3 regions of the Pantoea sp. CFCC18177 genome follow, and region 1 is predicted to be linked to each of the others. Evidence: predicted binding sites of a transcription regulator. Region 1 holds the regulator's gene; each other region holds the start of a gene.
The links. Region 1 encodes LexA, which represses DNA repair genes until DNA is damaged. Its sites were predicted from a motif close to TNCTGTATGTACATACAGNA; they were not measured.

Region 1 (5,078 bases):
TCAGCACTGAGTGCGTTCAACAACGCAGGCAGCTCGGCGTTATCCCAGCGCAGGAACAGTTCACTCTTCAGCATCGGATAGACCAGGCTAACCTGACGCAGCAGTTCCGCTTCATCGACTTCACGATGCTGCTGCACGATGGCGGCAATCAGCGACGGCATCACCAGCATGTGGTGGATGTTGTTGCGATAGTAGGTCATCAACACCGCTTGTTCGCGCGGCAGGATAATGATGTCGCCGATGCTGTCCTTTTCGGTCTCAAACTTGTTCATGCCCATGGCATGGTCAAGCAGCGCTTCGGCGCTCATATCCGGAACCGTTGCTTCTGGCGAATACGGCACATTACGCAGCAGCTGGGTATAGCACTCGAGCTGTTCAATCAACTGTTCGCGGGTGAGCGAGCGCTGACGCGATGCCAGCAGTGCCGTAACACACAGGTTCATGGCATTAGCGGCGCCGGCTTCATTGATGCGCACCATTAAACGCGCCGCGATATCATTCACGGTGGGTGTCATCCAGGCTGGACGCAGTGGCTCAATCGGATCGATTGCATCACGCCATTCCGGCACGTTTTTGTTCAGGTAGTTCATCAGCGGCAAAGGTTCGCCGAAGTTGACATAGCCCTGACCAAGATTGCGCAATTTACGCAAGCCGCGCACCATCTGCAGGAAGCTCTCTTTTTCCTTAGCCGCACCGCGCAGCTCTTTCGCGTAAGTGCCCACCTCCATCACGTGTTCATAACCGATGTAGATCGGCACAAACGTGATAGGGCGGCTACCACCGCGCAGCATGGCCTGCAAGGTCATCGACAGCGTGCCGGTTTTAGGATCGAGTAAGCGACCGGTGCGTGAACGCCCACCTTCCACGAAATACTCAACCGAATATCCGCGGCTGAACAGTTCGCCCAGATATTCGCGGAACACCGTGGAGTAGAGCTTGTTGCCTTTGAAGGTACGGCGAATGAAGAAAGCGCCAAGACGACGGAAAATCGGACCCGCAGGCCAGAAATTCAGGTTAATACCGGCTGCAATGTGCGGGGGCACCAGGCCCTGGTGATACAGCACATAAGAGAGCAGCAAGTAGTCCATGTGGCTGCGGTGGCAGGGCACATAGACAATCTCATGGCCGTCTTGCGCCAGCTGACGCACACGTTCGCCACCATTGACATTGATGCCCTGATAGAGACGACTCCACAGCCAGCCCATCACACGGTCAGTGACGCGAATGGCTTCATAGGAGAAGTCCGCAGCCACTTCTTCCATCATCTCGATGGCGTTCTGTTGAGCTTTCTCATGGGAAATCTTTTTGCTGCGCGCTTCGTCTTCCACTGCTTTCTCAATCGCTTTGGATTGCAGCAGTTTGTTGAACAGATCCTGACGTGCGGGCAAGCGCGGGCCCACCGCCGCCAGGCGTTGACGCGCAAAGTGAATGCGGGCCACGCGCGCCAGTTTCTGTGCAATAGACTTATCGGTACCGTGTTCCGTCGCCATCTGGCGCAGGGAAACGGTCGGCGAGAAGCGCACAAAACTGTCACGGCCGTGCCACAGAATGGCGAAGAACTTCTCTATACCATTCATCATGCGCAGATGTGGCGTGGCTTCACCCTGGATTTCGCGTCCTGGTGCGCGACCAAACATCACCGAAACCGGCAACATTTGAACGTCGAGATCAGGGTTACTGCGGTGCAAATCGAGGTAATCGTGAAACAGCTTCACGGATTCTGGATTGGCCACGAAATAGGGGATAACGCGCGGACCATCGTGAATAAACACGTGGCGCGGCAGTAGAGTACCATCGATCTCTAAGGGGGCCAGGGGATCCGGCAGATCATGTTTCAGACATTGCGCCCGCAGTGTCAGTAAGTCTGCCTTTGAATCATAAGGCAAAACGTACATCACCGGACGTGTCGGATCGATCCCATGTTCGGAGACAGGATCGGTCGGAATGACCTTACCTTTTACCAAAATAGAGAGTGGTAAATTCAATAATTTGTAATAAAGTTTACGCCAACCTGACATAGACAACTTAAAGCCTCTTGTTAGCAAAGCGCGGCAAGCATACCAGAAAGTGCAGCGAAGATCTGTGGTGACACCACCTCAGGCTGCCGAGAAATTGACGTCAAAATCAATCAAGGGTTCCACCAGCATGGCAAATAATGTCACCGGTTTTCAAAGAATAGTGAATGCAGCCGGTTATTCCTGGCAGGGGTTACGCGCTGCCTGGCAGAATGAAGCGGCATTTCGTCAGGAAGCGATCGCCGCAGTGATCGCCGTTATCGTGGCCTGCTGGCTGGATATCGATGTCATTTCTCGTGTGCTGATGATTGGCTCAGTGGTGCTGGTGATCATTATTGAAATAATTAACAGCGCCATCGAAGCGGTGGTGGATCGCATCGGCGAAGAGCGGCATCCGCTGGCAGGACGCGCAAAAGATATGGGTTCAGCGGCGGTATTACTGGCTATCTTGCTGGCCCTGTTTGTCTGGATCACACTGCTCTGGTCCCATTTGCGATAGCCATTCCAGATTCACCGCGCTGCGCTAATTCGCCGCTGTTTTGGTTTTCATTTCGCCAATACCTGTATATACTCACAGCGACTGTATAAACAACCAGGGGGCGGGATGAAAGCGTTAACAGCAAGGCAGCAACAGGTCTATGATCTGATTCGCGACCATATTAACCAGACGGGCATGCCGCCAACGCGTGCGGAAATTGCTTCGCAACTGGGATTTCGCTCGCCCAATGCTGCTGAAGAGCATCTGAAAGCGCTGGCGCGTAAAGGTGTTATCGAAATTGTTTCGGGTGCTTCACGCGGTATTCGTCTGCTGATGGAAGAAGAAGTCAGCGAAGGTTTACCGCTGATTGGCCGCGTAGCCGCCGGTGAGCCGCTGCTCGCGCAGGAACACATCGAAGCGCACTATCAGGTTGATGCCAATCTGTTCAAACCTAACGCTGATTTCCTGTTACGCGTAAGCGGAATGTCGATGAAAGATATCGGGATTATGGATGGCGATCTGCTCGCGGTGCATAAGACTCAGGAAGTGCGTAATGGCCAGGTCGTGGTGGCGCGTATTGATGATGAAGTCACCGTAAAACGCTGGAAAAAGCAGGGCGCTATTGTACATCTGCTGCCCGAAAATACCGATTTCCAGCCGATCGTGGTCGATACGCGTGAACAGTCTCTGACCGTTGAAGGTCTGGCTGTGGGCATCGTGCGTAACGGAGAATGGCTCTAATCTCTTTTTGAACTCCCCCGCTGCGGTAGCGCTTATCGCAGTATGAAGTACTGATTCTTTGCGTCGGACTTTTGTGGTTCAGCGTGAGGAATCAGGCTGATCTTCGCAACAACGGAACGGGCGGATGCGGCTGTTTTCCTCTTCAGATAAAGCACTCTGGCGGCTGGCGCTGCCGATGATTCTCTCCAATATTACTGTCCCGCTGCTCGGCGTGGTTGATACGGCGGTGATTGGTCATCTCGATAGTCCTATTTATCTGGGCGGCGTGGCTGTCGGTACTACAGCGACCAGCTTCATCTTTATGCTGCTGCTATTCCTGCGCATGAGCACCACCGGGCTGACGGCCCAGGCCTTTGGTGCCAATGATAAAACCGCACTGGCGCGCGCGTTGATACAACCCTTATTGATTGCTTTGGTTGCAGGCTTGTCGTTTGCGCTGCTGCGAACGCCTGCGAGCACTCTCGCGGCAACGTTGATGGGCGGTAGCCCAGAAGTGCAGCAGCAGGCGCAAATATTTATCGAAATTCGCTGGCTGAGCGCGCCGGCCACACTGGCCAATCTGGTGATTCTTGGCTGGCTGCTAGGCGTGCAGTATGCCAGGGCGCCCATGGTGCTGCTGATCGTTGGGAACCTGGCCAATATTCTGCTCGATTTACTCTTCGTACTGAAACTGCACTGGGGCGTGGCGGGGGCTGCGGCGGCAACCGCATTGGCAGAATATGTGACGCTGGGAGTCGGTTTATGGATGGTAGCGCGCGTGCTCAGGCTGCGCGGTATCCATTTTACGCTGCTCAAGCAAAGCTGGCGCGGTGATGCTGCGCGCCTGTTCCGGCTCAATCGCGACATTATGCTGCGTTCGCTGATGGTGCAGATTTGCTTTGCCTCTCTCACTCTGTTGGGCGCGCGCATCGGGCCAGACGTGGTGGCAGTCAACGCGGTATTGCTGATGTTCCTCACCTTTACCGCCTACGCGCTGGATGGCTTTGCCTATGCGGTCGAAGCATGCTCAGGGGAGGCTGTCGGGGCAAAAGATCGCAGCCGATTATTACTTATCTGGCATGCAGCCTGCCGTCAGGCGGGGATTGTCGCGTTAATGTTTGCCCTGATATACGCCTTTACCGGTCCATATATCGTGGCGCTGCTCACTTCGCTGGAGACACTGCGTGAAATAGCCGATCGCTATTTAGTCTGGCAGGTGATTCTGCCATTGGTCGGCGTATGGTGCTATCTGCTGGATGGCATGTTTATTGGTGCCACGCGCGGACGCGAAATGCGCAACAGCATGGTGATGGCAGCGGTGGGTTATGGCGTTGCTCTGCTATCACTCCCCTGGTTGGGAAACCATGGCTTATGGCTGGCGGTAACGGTGTTTCTTACGTTGCGAGGCGTAACGCTGTGGTGGGTGTGGCGTCGTCACTGGCAGCGTGACACCTGGTTCAGTGCGGGATAAGCGAAGCGTAACCTACAGATTATTCTGTATTTTTTTGCGCAATCCACGCTGGGTACTATAATTATCTCAAACGGCGCAAATGAGTAGCGCGTTGTGTAGATGTTTCCTTGCTTTTATAGGGGATCATCTTATCTCACTCAGGATGACGTGGAGGATTATGATGAACAAAGACGAAGCGAGCGGTAACTGGAAGCAATTCAAAGGGAAGATGAAAGAGAAATGGGGCAAGCTGACGGATGACGATATGACCGTCATTGAAGGTAAACGCGATCAGCTTGTCGGCAAAATTCAGGAACGTTATGGCTATGCGAAAGAGCAAGCCGAAGCGGAAGTCAAAGACTGGGAAAGTCACAATAATGACTACCGTTGGTAAGCAGCCGCTTTAAGGATGATG
Region 2 (5,078 bases), on a different contig from region 1:
GTACCGCACTTTGGCTATGCCGACCGCATTCAGGAGATTCACATTAAAGTGATTCATATCTTGATGCTGCTGGTCGAAAAAGAGATGGTTAAGTAATGACGTGTCCCTCCCACCCGCGTGGGAGGTTCTGACTTAAGGCGGTTGCTATGTGCGAATTGCTCGGGATGAGCGCCAATGTCCCTACGGACATCTGTTTCAGTTTTACCGGTCTGGTGCAGCGTGGCGGTGGAACCGGGCCGCACAAAGATGGCTGGGGCATTACCTTTTATGAAGGGAAAGGCTGCCGCACCTTCAAAGATCCACAACCCAGCTTTAACTCACCGATTGCCCGCTTAGTGCAGGAATACCCGATCAAATCGCATTCGGTTGTGGCACATATCCGGCAGGCGAACCGTGGTGAAGTGTCGCTGGAAAATACGCATCCCTTTACCCGTGAGCTGTGGGGCCGCAACTGGACTTACGCGCACAATGGGCAGCTAAAAGGCTATCGCCAACTGGAAACCGGCCATTTTCGACCCGTGGGTGAAACGGACAGCGAGAAGGCATTTTGCTGGATCCTGCATAAACTGGCTGAGCGCTATCCGCGTACGCCGGGCAACTGGCCAGCGGTGTTTCGCTATATTGCTGAGCTGGCAGGCGAACTGCGGCAGAAGGGCGTGTTTAACATGCTGCTGTCTGACGGGCGTTACCTGATGGCGTTCTGTTCAACCAACCTGTATTGGATTACGCGCCGTGCGCCGTTTGGCAAAGCCACCTTGCTCGATCAGGATGTAGAGATTGATTTCTTGCAGCAAACCACGCCAAAAGATGTGGTGACAGTGATTGCGACACAGCCGCTGACGGGGAATGAAACCTGGCACCGGATAGTGCCAGGCGAGTGGGCATTATTTTGCCTGGGTGAGCGCCAGGAATGACTTCGAGGCAGCATCCGGTGTTGAAATCGCCGGCGTGCTGTTGACCGCATATTGCCCGGTGGTGGTCACATTCACCGTCGGCGGCACATGGTACTTTTCAAAGTACGCATAGCCCGGCTGCAGTTCACGCCAGAAATTGATGTACGTCGAGTAACGATGACGCTGCATGTTGCTGTCGGTCATATGGAACGGGAAGATATTAATCTGCACGTCCTGCTGACCGTTACGCAGCGCGGCGTTAACGTAAGTGAAGATCTCATCCATCGATGCATTGGTCATGGCGTAGCAGCCAATCGATACGCAATCACCATGGATCATCAAATAGTTACCGTCATAACCTTTATCGCGATCGTATTGATTCGGGAATCCGGTGTTAATTGCGCGGTAAAAACGGCTGTCCGGTTTTAGCTGGTTGAGCTTAACGTTATAAAACCCTTCCGGACTCTTAAAATCGCCCTGACGACGTTTAGGCCCTAAACCGCCAGAGAAATTACAAATGCGATAGCTGTCCAGCAGACGATATTCATTACCGATTTTGCCGTACAGTTCCAGCGTACGCTCTTCCTTGAAAATCTGAATAAAAACGGGGGTGCCAAGTAACTGTTTCTTTAACTCTTTGCTCACCGGAGCCGACGGTTGGGTTGGCTCTGGCGAAATTGCCCAGCTAAGGACTGGCATAAGAATCATCGCAAGCAACAATGCGATTCTGCCCATTCTGTGTATACCTTGAAGTGAAGAGAGACGATGACGCTGAGCGTCTTGGTATTGCATTATCGGAAATATCCGCTACCGCAGCGCAACATTAACATTGTCTGACGTTTAATCAAGTCAGTGTCGGTGAAAATGGTGCATTCCTAAAGGGATTACGACCAGAATTTTGTAAACTTTAATTCGCTGCACAACATTTATTGCCGATATTTTTCGCTGCTGTATACTTATCCAGTATTCGGAGGGCGTATGCGTAAAATCATTCATGTTGATATGGACTGCTTTTTCGCAGCGGTGGAAATGCGCGACGATCCCTCATTACGTGATATTCCCATCGCCATCGGCGGCAGCCGCGTCCAGCGCGGAGTGATCAGCACCGCCAACTATCCGGCGCGTAAATACGGCGTGCGCAGCGCAATGCCAACCGCAACGGCACTGAAGCTGTGTCCGCATCTCAGGCTCTTGCCTGGGCGTTTTGATGCTTATAAAGAGGCGTCACGCCAGATCCGCGATATCTTCTCGCGCTATACCGCACTGGTTGAACCGCTCTCACTGGATGAAGCCTATCTGGATGTCACCGACAGCGGGCATTGCCAGGGTTCAGCTACGCTCATGGCGCAGGCGATCCGTGCTGATATCCTGCGTGAAACCGGCTTAACCGCCTCGGCGGGTATCGCACCGATTAAATTCCTCGCCAAGATCGCCTCGGATCTGAATAAGCCCAATGGGCAATATGTGATTACGCCGCAGGTCATGCCTGACTTTTTACTGACGCTGCCGCTGAGCAAAATTCCCGGCGTTGGCAAAGTGGCCACCAAAAAGCTGGAAGAGATGGGATTGCACACCTGCGCGGATGTACAGCGCAGCGATCTGGCGCTGCTGCTGAAACGCTTTGGTAAGTTCGGGCGTGTGTTGTGGGAACGCAGCAACGGCATTGATGACCGCGATGTGGTGGTGGAGCGTGAGCGCAAATCACTGGGGGTCGAACGGACGTTGATGGAAGACATTCACAGCTGGGAGCAGTGTCTGGCGATTATCGATTTCCTCTATGAGGAGTTGGATCGTCGGCTAACCAACATTCGTCCCGATAAGCAGATCGCGCGACAGGGTGTGAAGCTTAAGTTCAATGATTTCCAGCAGACCACGCAAGAGCACGTCTGGCAGGTGTTAAACAAGGATGACATGATCGCCGTCGCTCGCCAGGCGTGGGATGAGCGGCGCGCAGGGCGTGGTGTACGGCTGGTGGGATTGCATGTGACGCTGGTGGATCCCCAGCTGGAACGGCAGTTAGTGCTGGGGTGGTAATCGTGCTGATGTTTTCCCTCACCCTCACCCTCACATTAACCCTCTCCCAAAATGGGAGAGGGTACCGATCAAGCGATGGTGAGGAATGCATTCACTTTGCCAGACCGCTCTGACTGCACCCTCTCCCGTATGCGGGAGAGGGCTGGGGTGAGGGGGGAAGGCCGCTATTTCTTACCGTATTTCGCTTCCAGCGTGGCAAACCATGGCGCGACGAAATCGTTGTTCTCACCCCAGCCTGGAATGATCTTGTTCAACGATGCCACGTTGACCGCACCTTGCTGGCTGCTCAGCAGCTGCTGCGAAATGGAAGAGGCTTTGAATTCGTAGCTGGCCGGTGTGGCCTCGCCCGCAATCTTATTCGCGACCAAACGCATATTCACAGCGCCGATGGTTTTCGGATCGACAGCCACTGTCTGCACCCACGGGCTGTTCTTCTCGTGCATCAACTGCAGGTCCTGGTTAGACACGTCGATACTGTAGATCTTGATCTCCGTACGACCATTCTCCTGCAGCGCTTTATACGCGCCCTGGCTGAAAGCATCCCAGGATGCCCAAATCGCATCTATCTTGCCTTTCGGGTATTTCGCCAGAATCGCGCCAACCTTGTTGGCAGTATCACCCTGCACATCGGTAGAAACAGCGCCAATGGATTCCAGCTGATGAATACCTGGATTCTCTTTCAGCAGTTTCTCATACACTACCTGGCGGCGTTCCTGCGGCGGGAAGCCCGCAACCCACAGCTTGATGATGTTGGCTTTGCCATGGAAATCACTGATCAACTGACCCAGAGACGCCTGTGCCAGTGAAGCATCATCTTGCGCCGTGACGGTGACGCCGTTTACTGGCGTATCAACCGGAGTATCAAACACTGACAGTTTAATACCGGCATCGACGATGCGTTTTACCAACGCGGTGGAGTAGGGCTCTTTACCGTGCGACAGAATAATGCCGTCATACTTCTGGCTGATCGCCTGGGCAACAAAATCCTGGAAACGCGCGTCATCACCGTTGCTCAGGAAGGTGCTGACTTTAAAGCCCAACTGGCGACCTTGCTGAATGGCTCCGGCCACAAACTGCGTGGTGTTATCGTCAGAACCCAGGTTACGGATGATAGCGATGCGTACCGGGCCTTCATGATTGGCGATCACGGCAGGCACAGGTGCAACGGTGTCAGCAAAGGCGACGCTGGCGTTCAGCAGGCTTAGCGCCAGCAGCGAAAGGGTGATTTTTTTCATTATGATCTCTTTCTCAGTAAATGCGCCTTAGCGGCGCTGAATGTAGGTAATGGCCAGGGCCAGAGCCAGCACCAGCCCTTTGATAATGTCCATGGCGTAGTAAGGCACGGACAGCATCACCAGCCCGTTCTGCAACACGCCAAGGATCACCGCGCCGACCAAGGTACCCAGCGCGTTAGGTTTGCCGGAACCGGCCAGCGAGAAGCCGATCCATGCCGCGGCAACGGCATCCATCAGGTAGCCGCTTCCTGCATTCACCTGTGAGGAACCAATACGCGATGCCAGCAAAATACCGCCGACACCCGCCAGCAAAGAAGAGATCACATAGGCCAGTACGCGATAGCGTGTGGTACGAATCCCTGACAGGCGTGCCGCTTCAGGATTGCCGCCCAGCGCGTACATGCGGCGTCCGTGTTTGGTCAGCGAAAGCGCCAACTGCGCAACCAGCGTCACCACCAGCATAATGATCACGATGGTCGGCACCTGACCGAGCAAACCAAATGCCGCTGGGATAGTGCCTTCAGCCATGTCACCGCTCGGCATCACCATATTTTCGGTAATCGAGCCACCAAAGCTGTAGGTCATCGCCACGCCTTGAATAACAAACAGCGTGGCCAGTGTGGCCAGCATGTCGGGAATGCGCAGGATCACGATCAGGAAGCTGTTGAACAGCCCCACCAGGGTACACAACAGCAGCGTGATGATAATCGCTTCCGTGGTGCCAAAGCCGTGCCAGACAAACAGGGAAATCACCAGCGCATTCGCCAGTGACGCCGTGGATCCAACGGACAAGTCGAAGCCGCCAATGGTCAACGAAATCGAGACGCCAATCGCGATAACCGTGACGATGGCAATTGAACGCAGGATGTTGATGATGTTGGTGGGCTCAAGGAAGCTGTCTGACGCAAGGCCAAAG
Region 3 (5,078 bases), on a different contig from region 1:
GGGCCACCCCAACGTGGACCGCCACCCCAATGTGGACCTGGACCTGGTCCCCATCCGTAAGGGTGGGCAAAACTAATGGCTGGTGTTAATAAGGTTAACGCCAGCACCGAGGCGATAACGTTTTTCATCGGTGTTTCTCCTGCTATGACTGATAGCAGAATTAGCCTTTGCACGCTAAAACTCAAGTGAAAAATGGCTGATTTTTCGTCTGTTTACCATGCTTAACACTTTCCTGACGCTGGCACCACGATTAGGCTGAATTGCGGAGCTGAAGCCAAAAAAAACGGCAGGCTTTGCGGCCTGCCGTTGTCTGGCTGTGGAAGATTAGCGGTGCGCCAGTTCGGCGTGTTCGTCGCTTTCCAGTACTTTTTTATCGGTCAAACCGAGCCAGCGGCTGGTCAAAGAACCGGCCGTCATCGAACCATTGACGTTCAAGGCGGTACGGCCCATATCAATTAACGGTTCGATGGAGATCAACAGGGCGACTAACGTCACTGGCAGACCCATCGCAGGCAAGACAATCAGTGCCGCGAAGGTGGCACCACCACCCACGCCAGCCACACCGGCAGAGCTGAGAGTGACGATACCGACCAGGGTGGCAATCCACATCGGATCAAATGGATTGATGCCCACGGTTGGCGCGACCATCACCGCCAACATGGTCGGATAGAGACCAGCACAGCCGTTCTGACCGATAGTGGCACCAAACGAGGCAGAGAAGCTGGCAATCGATTCTGGCACACCCAGGCGGCGCGTCTGCGTCTCCACATTCAACGGAATGCTGGCCGCGCTGGAACGGCTGGTGAAGGCGAAGGTAATCACTGGCCACACTTTGCGGAAGAAACGCATTGGGTTAATGCCATTAACTGACAGCAGCAGGGCATGCACCCCGAACATGATGGCCAGACCAAGGTAAGAAGCCACCACGAAACCACCCAGTTTGATGATGTCTTGCAGGTTAGAGCCCGCTACCACTTTGGTCATCAACGCCAGCACGCCGTAAGGGGTGAGCTTCATGATCAAACGCACCAGCTTCATCACCCAGGATTGCAGGGTATCGATAGCTACCAGCACACGCTCGCCTTTGACTTTGTCATCTTTCAACAACTGCAAAGCCGCGACACCAAGGAAGGCGGCGAAAATCACCACGCTGATGATTGAGGTTGGGTTAGCACCCGCCATGTCCGCAAACGGATTTTTCGGGATAAAGGAGAGCAGTAACTGCGGCGTACTCAAATCAGCCACTTTGCCGACATAGTTGCTCTGAATCGCGCTCAGACGGGCGGTTTCCTGGGCACCTTGCACTAAACCTTCCGCGCTCAGGCCAAACAGTCCGGTGACCAGCACGCCTACCAAGGCGGAGATGGCGGTGGTAAACAGCAGCACACCAATGGTCAGTACGCTGATTTTGCCCAGTGAAGAAGCATTATGCAGACGCGCAACGGCACTGAGGATAGAGGCAAACACTAAAGGCATGACGATCATCTGCAGCAACTGCACATAGCCATTACCGACAATATTGAACCAGCTAATCGAGTCCTTCACGACCGGGCTGTTCTCACCATAAATGGTTTGCAGCGCCAAACCGAAAAACACGCCAAACACCAGACCGGTGAGTACGCGCTTCGACAAACTCCAGCTTTGGTTGCCAATGCGATTGAGAACAATCAGCAGCGCGACAAAGGCCACGATATTAAGAATGAGGGGAAAATCCATGCTCGACTCCAGAGATGAGCCGCGCAGCGTCATGAGCTGGCGCGGAAAATAGTCAATTCCCGTCAGGGAATGTCAGGAATGTTACCAGTTCATGAAAGTGCAGGCTTATATCCAAAAAGAATGGCTTATAACTAAATCTCGCAATTTGTATGCTTATTGCTCTTTCTGTCCGTTTATTACCCGACCCACTCCATTTTGTAGCGTATTGAACAGTTGTTCTGGCCAGCCGTTAGCACCAAAAGAGGGCGTGCCGGGCGGGAACCACAGTGCATAACCCACCAATGCCAGGCACAACGCACGCTCTAGTTGATTGCCTTTCTGGCTATTCAGCAAAGGTAGGCGAAAGCGCCAGCGGCAGGGCCACAGCAGCGGGACGCCAGCGGGGGTAAGCATATCGGCGATGATATGGCTGAGATAACCCAGCGTCATGCCCTGCAACACATCTGCGGGTAAAAACCAGTCGGCGGGAACATTAATCTGGAACAGCCACAAGCTGACCGCGACCGCCAGCAAGCTGTGCGTAAAGCCGCGATGGCCGAAGGCGCGCGCAATCGGATGGGATATCCATCTTAAACGCTGGCCCAGCACGGATTTAGGATGATCGATATCAGGCAGCAGGCAAGTCAACAGCGCAGCAGGCACAAGATGCCACCAATCGGCGCTAGCCAAAACCGGCGTCAACTCCGCGCGCTTGGCAAAAATCGCGCTGGCAATGGCAAAAATGATATGGCCTTCGGCCGTCATGATGAAACCTGGCTGCAAAAACTGTCGATGCATCCAGTATAGGGATTTATCCAGTAAATGAGAATGGTGACGCTGTAACGAAGCGTTAATATTTTTCACTTCCCCCGCGTCATAATGACGCGGGAAAAGAACAGGTTAGCTTAGCGTGCTAACCATCCACCATCGACGGCCAACGTATATCCCTGAACATAGTCAGACGCGCTTGAGGCGAGAAACACGATCGGCCCCATCATGTCATCGGGGTTACCCCAACGGCCCGATGGAATACGTCCCAGGATCTCTTCATTACGCGATTCGTCGCTGCGCAGTTGCTCGGTGTTATTGGTTGCCATATAACCCGGTGCAATAGCGTTGACGTTGATGCCGTGTTTGGCCCACTCATTCGCCATCAGGCGGGTTAAGCCCATTACTGCGCTTTTCGATGCGGTATAAGAAGGTACGCGAATACCGCCCTGGAATGACAACATTGAGGCAATGTTAATGATCTTGCCGCCGTTACCCTGCGCAATAAACTGGCGGGCAACGTGCTGAGACAGGAAAAACAGGCTTTTGCTGTTGATGTTCATCACATCATCCCAGTCTTGCTCACTAAAATTGAGTGCATCTTCGCGGCGAATAATACCGGCATTGTTGACCAGGATATCAATGCGCCCGGCACAGGCAACGGCTTGCTCGACAATGTGCGGCACCCCTGTCGGCTTGGTGAGATCGGCCTGAATGGACCAGAAGCGCCGCCCCAACGCTGCGACTTTGGCTTGGGTATCAGCCGGACCTGCGCGGTTTACTCCAATGATATCGCAGCCTGCTTGCGCCAGACCCAATGCCATCCCCTGGCCTAAGCCAGTATTACAGCCGGTCACCAGCGCAACTTTGCCTTCGAGATTGAATGCGTTAAGGATCATTGTGCCTCCTGTTAGCGCAGCGCGCTGATACTGACGTGGTCCATATCATCAAACACCTGATTTTCACCGACCATGCCCCAGATAAAGGTATAGCGTTGGGTGCCGACACCGGCGTGGATAGACCAACTGGGTGAGATAACCGCTTGCTCGTTATGCACCAGTAAATGGCGCGTCTCTTGTGGTTGTCCCATCATATGAAACACGGCGCTGTCATCTGGCATATCAAAATAGAAGTACACTTCCATGCGGCGCTCATGGGTATGGCAGGGCATGGTATTCCACAGGTTACCATCATCAAGGCGGGTCAATCCCATGGTGAGCTGACAGGTGGGAAGGACGTCCGGCACGATGAATTTATTGATGGTGCGACGGTTCGAGGTGGCGGCATCGCCCAGTGTGGCTTTGACGGCATCCTCCAGCGTGATTTTCCTGTCGGGATAGCGCGTATGCGCCGGTGCACTGTTGTAGTAGAACTTTGCAGGATGGCGGGCATCGCTGCTGCGGAAGATGACGCGCTTCGTCCCTTGCCCCACATACAGGGCCTCCTGATGGCCGATCTCCCAGGTTTTACCATCAACGTCAATCAATCCCGGCCCGCCGACATTTATCACCCCTAATTCACGGCGTTCAAGAAAATAGCTGACGCCCAACTGCTTGCCGACTTCCTCTCCGATAGTCACCGACTGCTGCACCGGCATCACGCCACCGATAATGATGCGGTCAATATGGCTGTAGGTCAGTGTGTAGTTATCTGCCTCAAAGATCTTTTCGATCAAGAATTCGCGGCGCAGTCCCGCAGTATCGAGATTCTTTGCATGCTCACTGTGGATGCTTTGACGAACGTCCATCTCAGGCCTCTCAATGTTAAAGGAAGTGTCCCGAATCGGGTCTTTGGGCATCTTAGGCAGGATGGGATGGTAATTCAATAAAAATGAAACGTTGTTTTATTTATTTGTGTGGACGATCAAAAACGCACAATGCATGCATTTATTAAAGCGATGATTAACGTGCTATAGACAGGACAGACCCGTCCGAAGAGCAAAGCGTCCGGGCCAAGGATGGCCCGGCCGATCTGCAGGGATGCGTGTTGTCTTTGCGATCGGACGGGTCTGTCCTGGCTTGAGCGCCTGAACGTACAGCGACCGAACCGATGGCATTAGTTAAACAGATGCTCAGCCCGCAGCTCTGTCAAATCCGCCAGCTTCACATTCGCCAGCGCCCAACGTGCATCGTCACGATGCGATTCCGCTGGCACCACGATGGAACGCATGCGTGCAGCTTTAGTGGCGATCATGCCATTAAACGAATCTTCCAGCGTCACGCAGTTCAACGGATCAACACCCAACTTAGCGGCAGCATCCAGATACACCTGAGGATGTGGCTTGCTATAAGGAAGGGCTTCCGCCGACGCAATAGCATCGAAATAGTGACGCAGATCGAACATCTCCAGCACACGCTCTAACATAAACAGAGGAGACGCAGAGGCGAGGGCGATTTTTAATCCCTGCTGTTGGCAAAGTTGCAGAGCCTGCTCCACACCCGGCAACAGTGGTCGTGTCTCCTCAACTAAGCCCAGCGCACGCGCAATAATCCGCTGCGTCACTTCGGCTTGATCTGGCCCATTCCACGGCAGCGCTTCAAACCACATGCGCACGGTCTGATCAATACGCAGACCTAAGGTATCCGGCAGTTCGTGGCGGCGGGAGATATCCACAC

Region 2: a site for LexA is predicted at 1,840-1,859, ahead of dinB (DNA polymerase IV). Genes of this name have one in related genera too.
Region 3: a site for LexA is predicted at 2,480-2,499, ahead of ACPUC8_RS22600 (metal-dependent hydrolase). Genes of this name have one in related genera too.

The regions. Positions count from the first base shown of each region.
Region 1 covers NZ_JBNBPL010000017.1:75,284-80,361, forward strand. The annotation lists gene plsB (glycerol-3-phosphate 1-O-acyltransferase PlsB) at 1-2,018, opposite strand, end outside; gene ACPUC8_RS17265 (diacylglycerol kinase) at 2,146-2,514, shown strand; gene lexA (transcriptional repressor LexA) at 2,620-3,234, shown strand; gene dinF (MATE family efflux transporter DinF) at 3,359-4,684, shown strand; gene ACPUC8_RS17280 (CsbD family protein) at 4,845-5,057, shown strand.
Region 2 covers NZ_JBNBPL010000015.1:96,314-101,391, reverse strand. The annotation lists gene lpcA (D-sedoheptulose 7-phosphate isomerase) at 1-96, shown strand, start outside; gene ACPUC8_RS16230 (class II glutamine amidotransferase) at 147-914, shown strand; gene dpaA (peptidoglycan meso-diaminopimelic acid protein amidase) at 885-1,628, opposite strand; gene dinB (DNA polymerase IV) at 1,872-2,927, shown strand; gene ACPUC8_RS16215 (sugar ABC transporter substrate-binding protein) at 3,092-4,162, opposite strand; gene ACPUC8_RS16210 (ABC transporter permease) at 4,190-5,078, opposite strand, start outside.
Region 3 covers NZ_JBNBPL010000030.1:5,434-10,511, forward strand. The annotation lists gene ACPUC8_RS22590 (DUF6515 family protein) at 1-128, opposite strand, end outside; gene ACPUC8_RS22595 (L-cystine transporter) at 325-1,716, opposite strand; gene ACPUC8_RS22600 (metal-dependent hydrolase) at 1,870-2,460, opposite strand; gene kduD (2-dehydro-3-deoxy-D-gluconate 5-dehydrogenase KduD) at 2,601-3,362, opposite strand; gene kduI (5-dehydro-4-deoxy-D-glucuronate isomerase) at 3,374-4,210, opposite strand; gene hxpB (hexitol phosphatase HxpB) at 4,519-5,078, opposite strand, start outside.